DNA from 2 places in the Enterobacter sp. 3U4 genome. Region 2 is predicted to be linked to the other one. Evidence: predicted binding sites of a transcription regulator. Region 2 holds the regulator's gene; the other holds the start of a gene.
The links. The regulator LexA, encoded in region 2, represses DNA repair genes until DNA is damaged. The targets are predictions, from matches to a motif close to TNCTGTATGTACATACAGNA.

Region 1 (4,442 bases), 2.1 Mb from region 2:
ACGAATTCCAGAACATCCTGGAACGAAGGCTTGGTAGTTTCCATTTTTACACCCCTGATAATGTGAGATTCGGATTCGTTAAGGCAACCGTTGTAACAGACAGCGGCTGCGAATGACAATGAGTATATCGTTTAAAGCTATCATAACCCCAATTGCTGCTGAATCGAAGCAGCAGGCGTCACATACGCCTTTTATTTGCGCAGCGCCCGGCAAATCAGGTGCGATAACAGCTCAAGCTGCCGCGCCAGTTCCATGCTCAGCCAGACGTAGCCATGAATAGGCGTTTCCGCCACGTTATCGCTCTGGCGTTCATTGATTAACTGCTTCAGCTCCGCGACGATCTCATTCAGTCGCTCGCTGTTGGCCAGTATCGGCTGCGGGTTCCCTTCATAGAGCGCATGGGCGATGGTCAACAGCGTTTGCTGCGTCATCTGCTGGGTCTCTTTGAGGGTCTGCGCGTTAAGCATCAACAGATGGCTGGGACGCGAAGCCCAGTGGGCGTTGATTTGCAGCTCAAGCATGCAGACCAGATTGCGGCTTACCGTCTGGATGGCTTCGAAAATTGATTTCTGAATACGGGTTTCTTTGCTGGCGGGCGTGATCAGGCCGCGCATTTTGACCACGTCGTTGAGGATCGTTTGCAGATGCTTTTCCAGCCGGGGGCGCTCGACCAGATTCGGGGAAAAACCGGCCTGATAGACGCGGTTAAACGCGGTGACGTAGTTCGCCATCTGAATACGCCAGTGCAGAAAAGCTCGCTGTGGCCATATACCGGTGAAGAGCATGGCCAGCAGTGACCCCAGGATGACATCCCCGCTTCGCCACAGCGCCGTGGTCATATCCCCGGCGGGTGCGCCGACAACCACCGCGAGCGTAATACCAATCAGCAGCGCCTGATACGGCTTTTTACCCAACGCCAGCCAGCCGCACAGGAACATGGCGGCACCGCACCATGCCAGCATCACGGGAAATGAGATGAGCTCCAGCTTCAGGGCAATAAGCCCGAGGGCCGAACCTAACACCGTCCCGCCAATTCGCTCGAAAGCGCGCGGAACAACGTTTCCCCAAAACGAGATGGGTCCCATCACCACCACCAGCGTGATAAGCGGCCATGTCCCTTCCGGAACATTCAGTAAACGGACCAGTACAAACGTCAATACGAAAGCCAGCGCGATGCGACACCCGTGCACCACGCGGTAGTGTTTGTACAACCGAATTTCAAAAGGGGTTAATGATTTGTCGGGACGCACACCCGCTCTCCAGCTACACGGCAAATCACAATTGTACTGTGTTTTCAGCCGGGCGGATCGCTCCCGGCTGAAAAACCCTTCATTTAACAGGTCTAAACCGTTTTATGCTCTACGGCGATATACATTTCGATATCCCAGTAACCGTCCGCATTGCCGTCATTGAGATAGCGTTCGAAGCAAGGTTTAAGCGCCATCTGGTACTTATTGTCCTGCAGCAGAGAGTTAAAGAACTGATACCACGGCTTGGCGAAGTCGTAGTTTTCCACGCGCGCCGTCGCCACGGCATAATCCCCGGCCGCGATTTCCGTCATCATGACGCCTTCGCTGTTTTCCGGGATAACGAAATCATCCGGTACCGTAACGGCCGTATCACAGCGCAGTTTTTCTGGCGGGACTTCATCGGGGTTATCGTAATAAACAGCCACCCACTCCAGCGGCTCAATGTGACGCCCGTCGACCCACATGACCAGCTGTTCAAAGCCCTGTTTTACCGTGTGTTCCCAAGGGCCGACCAAATGAAAACCGGCAATCTTACGTTTCTGTTGCTGCGTAATGCTGTAGTCCATGCTGCCTCCGCTCATCACTGTATATTTATACACTATAAAACTGGATTATCATTATCAGCAAACGAGGAGTGTTTATTATGTGAGCAGACTCGCAACCCTGCCAGTCTGCTCATCTGCCGTTAGAGCGTGTGGTGCAGATAATCGCTCAGACGAGAGAACAGGCCGCCTTTATCAACGGCCTCCAGCGTTACCAGCGGCCAGTGGGCTACCACCTTGTCGCGATCGTAGAGCTGAATCTCCCCGACCCGCTGATGCGCGGCAATCGGCGCTTCCAGCTCTTTTTTATCCAGCACGTATTTGGCTTTGATGTTCGGCACTTCCGCTTTCGGCAAGGCCAGCCAGAAGTCCTGGTCGGTGCCCAGCTTCACCTGCTCCTTATCGCCGTACCAGATGCGCTCCGTCCCTACTTTTTTACCGCTATGCAGGATCTGCACCGTATCGAAATTCTGCTGCCCCCAGTGCAGCAGTTTTCGGGCCTGGTCCTCGCGTCCTTTCGGGCTGTCCGCCCCCATCACCACCGCGATTAAACGACGCTGGCCGTCAACGGCAGACGCAATCAGGTTAAAACCCGCCCCCGAGGTATGTCCCGTTTTAAGGCCGTCCACGTTCATGGTCTTATCCCACAGCAGGCCGTTGCGGTTTTGCTGGGTGATCCCGTTCCAGGTCAGACTCTTTTCGCTGTACATATGATAAAACTCAGGCTCGCCGTGGATGATGGCCCGGGAGAGGACGGCCAGGTCATAGGCCGAGCTGTGCTGACCAGGCGCGTCCAGCCCGTGGACGGTTTCAAAGTGCGTATCGCGCAGGTTCAGCTTCTGCACGTAGTCGTTCATCATCTTCACAAACTGCGGCTGCCCGCCCGCCACGTGATCGGCCAGCGCCACGCAGGCGTCGTTGCCGGAATCGACAATCAGGCCGCGGCTCAGATCGCGCACGGAGACGCGATCGCCCTCTTTCAGGAACATCAGCGATGAACCGTCAAAAACCGGGTTACCTTTTGCCCAGGCATCGCGCCCTACGGTGACGATGTCATCCGGGGTAATGCGGTGGCTATCAATGGCCCGATCCACCACATAGCCCGTCATCAGCTTGGTCAGGCTCGCCGGATTACGTTGTTGATGTTCGTTGCCCGCCGTTAAGATCTGACCAGTCGTGTAATCCATCAGCACCCAGGAGCCCGCCTGAATGGCCGGAGGCTGCGGCGAAAAATCCAGTGGTTCGGCCGCAAAAGCAGATGAGACACTCGAAGCGAGTAAAGAAACAGCAATAAACAGACGGCGTTTCAACGGTATATCCTCAGGTCATTAAAAATCGATGACCTTTTTACGGGAGTTCTGATGTCGTTACCTGGCTTAATTGCAAAAAAATGTGACAGAACGCTGATTTTTCTCTGAAGCTGGCGCGCAAATTTGCGACGCGGCGGTGCTTTTTATTCGGTCTGACCCGCACGATCGTTTACCATAGTGACGTCATTTTTTAACAGGATGGTATTACTGGTGTCTGACTCTGCCGCTCGCCCGACTTTTTTGTTCCACGACTACGAAACCTTTGGCACGCATCCGGCGCTGGACCGACCGGCCCAGTTTGCAGCCATCCGTACCGACGACGAATTCAACATCATTGGCGAGCCCGAGGTCTTTTACTGCAAGCCTGCGGACGACTACCTGCCGCAGCCCGGCGCGGTCATGGTTACCGGGATCACCCCTCAGGAAGCGCGGGAGAAAGGCGTTAACGAGGCAGAATTCGCCCGACGCATTCACGATCTGTTTACCGTTCCCAATACCTGCGTGGTCGGTTACAACAACATCCGCTTCGATGACGAAGTGACGCGCAACATTTTCTATCGCAACTTCTACGATCCCTATGCCTGGAGCTGGCAGAACCGCAATTCACGCTGGGATTTGCTCGACATCATGCGCGCCTGTTATGCCCTTCGTCCTGAGGGCATTAACTGGCCGGAAAATGAGGAAGGGCTGACCAGCTTCCGGCTGGAGCACCTGACGCGCGCCAACGGTATTGAGCACAGCAATGCCCACGATGCGATGGCGGACGTGTATGCCACCATTGCCATGGCGAAGCTGGTGAAAAGCGCGCAGCCACGACTGTTCGAGTATCTCCTGAACCACCGCAGTAAGCAGAAATTGACCACGCTGATTGATGTGCCGCAGATGAAGCCGCTGGTGCATATTTCCGGCATGTTTGGCGCATGGCGCGGCAATACCAGCTGGGTCGCCCCGCTGGCGTGGCATCCTGACAACCGTAATGCGGTCATCATGGTGGATTTGGCGGGCGATATTTCACCGCTGCTGGAACTCGACAGCGATACCCTGCGTGAACGGCTGTACACGCCGAAAAATGAACTCGGGGATCTGCCCGCGGTGCCGGTCAAGCTGGTGCATATCAATAAATGTCCGGTACTGGCGCAGGCGAACACGCTGCGCCCGGAAGATGCAGACAGGCTGGGCATTAACCGTCAGCACTGCCTGGATAACCTGAAAGTGCTGCGTGAAAATCCACAGGTGCGCGAGAAAGTAGTGGCCATTTTTGCCGAAGCCGAGCCGTTCGTGCCGTCTGAAAACGTGGACGCTCAGCTCTATAACGGTTTCTTCAGCGATGCCGACCGCGC
Region 2 (4,442 bases):
GCATCGCCTGGATGGTCATCGACAGCGTGCCGGTCTTCGGATCGAGCAGACGTCCGGTACGGGAACGACCGCCCTCAACGAAGTACTCGACGGAATAGCCGCGGCTAAACAGCTCGCCCAGATACTCGCGGAACACGGTGGAGTAGAGCTTGTTGCCCTTGAAGGTACGACGAATAAAGAAGGCGCCCAGGCGGCGGAAAATCGGACCTGCTGGCCAGAAATTCAGGTTGATACCGGCAGCAATGTGCGGCGGTACCAGCCCCTGGTGATAGAGCACGTAGGAAAGGAGCAGGTAGTCCATGTGGCTGCGGTGGCAGGGAACATAGACAATCTCATGGCCATCATGCGCCAGTTGGCGTACACGCTCGGCGTTATGAACGTTGATGCCCTGATACAGGCGGTTCCAGGTAAAACCGAGAATGCGATCGGACAGGCGAATCATCTCGTAGGAGAAGTTCGCTGCAATCTCTTCCATCAGCGCAATGGCGTTCTGCTGGGCTTTCTCATGCGAAATTTTCTTGCTGCGCGCTTCGTCTTCAACGGCGCGGGCAATCGCTTTGGATGCCAACAGCTTGTTGAACAGATCCTGACGCGCCGGGAGACGCGGCCCTACGGCAGCCAGGCGCTGACGGGCGAAGTGCATACGCGCCACGCGCGCCAGTTTTTGCGCGATGATCTTGTCCGTGCCGTGCTCGTCCGCCATTCGACGCAGCGAAACGGAAGGGGAGAAACGCACGAAGCTGTCGCGTCCCAGCCAGGAGACCGCGAAGAACTTCTGGATGCCGTTAAGCATGCGCAGCGGCGGATTCTCTTCACCTTTTTCACGGCCCGGACGACGACCAAACATCACCGATACCGGCACCATCTGCACATCCAGATCGGGATTGCTGCGGTGCAGGTCGAGATAGTCGTGGAACAGCTTGATGGACTCTTCTTTTGGCGTGTAATAGGTAAACACGCGAGGTCCACCGTGAATGAACACGTAGCGCGGCAGCAATGTACCGTCAACTTCCAGCGGTTCAAGCGGGTCAGGTAAATCATGCGCCAGACACTGGGCGCGAAGCGTCAGTAAGTCAGCCTTCGAGTTATAAGGCAAAACGTACATAATGGGACGTGACGTATCGAGCCCCAATTCCAGCGCGGGTTCTGCTGGGATAGACTTGCTTTTTACCAGGATGCTTAATGGTAAATTAAGTAATTTGTAGTAAATTCGTGGCCAGCCGGACATAAACGATGTAAAGCCTCTGGTTAATAATGCAATTGCGGCGCAAGGATAACAGAAAGCGCGCAAAATTTCTGTTGTTACCCGTCATACTTCAGGCTGTAGCGAAACGCGCTACAGTTCCTGTTACTGACGCTTTTTTTCATAAAAGGTTCTTTTAATGGCCAATAATACCACTGGGTTAACGCGTATCATCAAAGCCGCCGGTTATTCATGGAAAGGTTTCCGTGCCGCGTGGATCAACGAAGCCGCCTTTCGCCAGGAGGGCGTCGCCGCTATCATCGCGGTGATCGTCGCCTGTTTCCTTGATGTTGATGCTATTACCCGCGTACTTCTTATCGGTTCCGTGCTTCTGGTGATGATAGTGGAAATTCTTAATAGCGCTATTGAAGCCGTTGTTGATCGCATTGGTTCCGATTTCCACGAGCTTTCTGGCCGCGCAAAAGACATGGGCTCTGCTGCCGTGTTGCTGGCGATTATCACTGCCGTTATCACCTGGGTCACGCTGCTTTGGTCACATTTCCGATGAGCCTCGAGGAATAATTAAGTCCCTGGTTTTTTGTGCAGTTTTTGGTTCCAAAATCGCCTTTGACTGTATATACTCACAGCATAACTGTATATACACCCAGGGGGCGGAATGAAAGCGTTAACGACCAGGCAACAAGAGGTGTTTGATCTCATCCGGGATCATATCGGCCAGACGGGTATGCCACCCACGCGTGCGGAAATCGCGCAGCGTCTGGGCTTCCGTTCTCCGAATGCTGCTGAAGAACACCTGAAAGCGCTGGCGCGTAAAGGCGTGATTGAGATTGTTTCAGGTGCGTCACGCGGCATCCGCCTGCTGGTGGAAGAAGAGACGGGCATTCCGCTGATAGGCCGTGTTGCTGCTGGTGAGCCTTTACTGGCTCAGCAGCACATTGAAGGCCATTACCAGGTCGATCCTGGCATGTTCAAACCGAGCGCTGATTTCCTGCTGCGCGTTAGCGGTATGTCGATGAAAGACATCGGCATTCTTGACGGCGATCTGCTTGCGGTGCACAAAACGCAGGATGTGCGAAACGGCCAGGTGGTTGTGGCGCGCATTGATGACGAAGTGACGGTTAAGCGTCTGAAAAAACAGGGTAACAGCGTACAGTTGCTGCCTGAAAACAGCGAGTTTTCACCCATTGTGGTCGATCTCCGCGAACAGAACTTCTCTATCGAAGGACTGGCGGTTGGGGTGATCCGCAACGGTGAATGGCTGTAACCTCTTCCCGACAGGCTATGGCACCGCTGTAGCCTGATTCATTCCCCACTCCCGGTATTTTTTCATGTCACTGCTGACGGCATCCGATAAGGCATTGTGGCGTCTTGCTCTGCCGATGATCTTCTCCAATATTACGGTTCCCTTGCTGGGTCTGGTCGATACTGCCGTTATTGGTCATCTTGATTCGCCTGTTTATCTTGGCGGCGTGGCGATTGGCGCGACGGCAACCAGCTTCCTGTTTATGCTGCTGCTCTTTTTGCGCATGAGCACCACCGGGCTCACGGCACAGGCTTATGGTGCAAAAGATCCGCTGCGTCTGGCGCGCGCGCTGGTGCAGCCGCTGATCCTCGCGCTTGGCGCGGGGGCGTTAATCGTTTTATTACGTACTCCCCTGATCGACCTTGCGCTCCATGTTGTTGGCGGCAGCGAGGCGGTATTAGAGCAGGCGCGACGTTTCCTTGAAATCCGCTGGCTCAGCGCACCCGCCTCGCTGGCTAACCTGGTTCTGCTCGGGTGGCTACTGGGCGTGCAGTACGCCCGTGCACCAGTGATTTTGCTGGTGGTAGGCAACCTTCTCAACATTGTGCTGGATGTCTGGCTGGTAATGGGCCTGCATATGAACGTGCAGGGCGCGGCGCTGGCGACGGCAATTGCCGAATACGGAACCTTTATCATTGGTCTGTGGATGGTCTGGCGCGTGCTGGCGATGCGCGGGATCTCCCTTGCGCAGCTCAAAACCGCATGGCGCGGCAATATCCGTAAGCTGCTGGCCCTCAATCGTGACATCATGCTGCGCTCGCTGCTGCTTCAGCTCTGCTTCGGCGCGCTGACGGTTTTCGGGGCTCGGCTGGGGCCAGAAATCGTTGCGGTCAATGCAGTATTGATGACGCTTCTGACCTTTACCGCCTACGCGCTGGACGGTTTTGCCTATGCGGTTGAAGCGCATTCCGGACAGGCGTACGGCGCGCGCGAAAGCGGGCAGCTTCGGGACGTCTGGCGGGCAGCCTGCCGTCAGTCTGGGCTGGTGGCGCTGGCGTTCGGCCTGGTTTACGCCTGCTTTGGTGAGCAGATCGTTGCATTGCTTACGTCTCTTCCTGCGCTGCGCGAGCTGGCGAGCCACTATCTCATCTGGCAAGTCGTCTTACCGGTGGTCGGCGTCTGGTGTTATCTGCTGGACGGCATGTTTATTGGTGCGACGCGCGGGGCTGAAATGCGCAACAGCATGGCGGTCGCAGCGGCAGGGTTTGGCCTGACGCTGCTAACGCTTCCCTGGCTGGGTAATCACGGCTTGTGGCTGGCCCTGGCCGTTTTCCTCTCGCTGCGAGGGATATCGCTGGCTTTTATCTGGCACCGCCACTGGCAAAACGATACCTGGTTCTCTTCACGTCACGATATATCGTGACGGTTAAAGATTCCGAATATGAAATCAACTGCCGAATCCTTAACTACAATAATTATCACGTCCAGCAGAAAAGAACGTAACGGACGTTACGACCCGACGCTTAACTAAGAGGACACGATGATGAATAAAGATGAAATCGGCGGCAACTGGAAGCAGTTCAAAGGTAAAGCGAAAGAAAAGTGGGGTAAGCTGACCGATGACGATATGACCGTCATTGAAGGTAAACGCGATCAGCTTGTCGGTAAAATTCAGGAACGTTACGGCTACGCGAAAGATCAGGCGGAAAACGAAGTCAAAGACTGGGAAACCCGTAACGACTACCGCTGGTAACGCTGAATAACCCACAGGGCGGCTCAAGGCCGCCTTTTCTTTTGCCGTTAACGCGGCTTTTTCTTCACCAGAATAGAGTGGTCGTGCTGACAGGCGTCCTGATGACGGCAGGCTTCCACTTCCACGCACGCGGAACAGAGCCCGTGCGCCTCAATCACGTTATGACGCAGGGCAAAACCCATTTTCGCCGCCAGCGTATGCATAATATCTTCCACGCCTTCCGCTGCCTCTTCTTTCACCAC

Region 1: a site for LexA is predicted at 1,832-1,851, ahead of sbmC (DNA gyrase inhibitor SbmC). Genes of this name have one in related genera too.

The regions. Positions count from the first base shown of each region.
Region 1 covers NZ_CP136665.1:968,390-972,831, reverse strand. The annotation lists gene RVY89_RS04545 (DUF496 family protein) at 1-44, opposite strand, end outside; gene RVY89_RS04540 (FUSC family protein) at 192-1,250, opposite strand; gene sbmC (DNA gyrase inhibitor SbmC) at 1,343-1,816, opposite strand; gene dacD (serine-type D-Ala-D-Ala carboxypeptidase DacD) at 1,936-3,102, opposite strand; gene sbcB (exodeoxyribonuclease I) at 3,301-4,442, shown strand, end outside.
Region 2 covers NZ_CP136665.1:3,724,415-3,728,856, reverse strand. The annotation lists gene plsB (glycerol-3-phosphate 1-O-acyltransferase PlsB) at 1-1,228, opposite strand, end outside; gene RVY89_RS17790 (diacylglycerol kinase) at 1,383-1,751, shown strand; gene lexA (transcriptional repressor LexA) at 1,860-2,468, shown strand; gene dinF (MATE family efflux transporter DinF) at 2,533-3,870, shown strand; gene RVY89_RS17775 (CsbD family protein) at 3,991-4,200, shown strand; gene zur (zinc uptake transcriptional repressor Zur) at 4,248-4,442, opposite strand, start outside.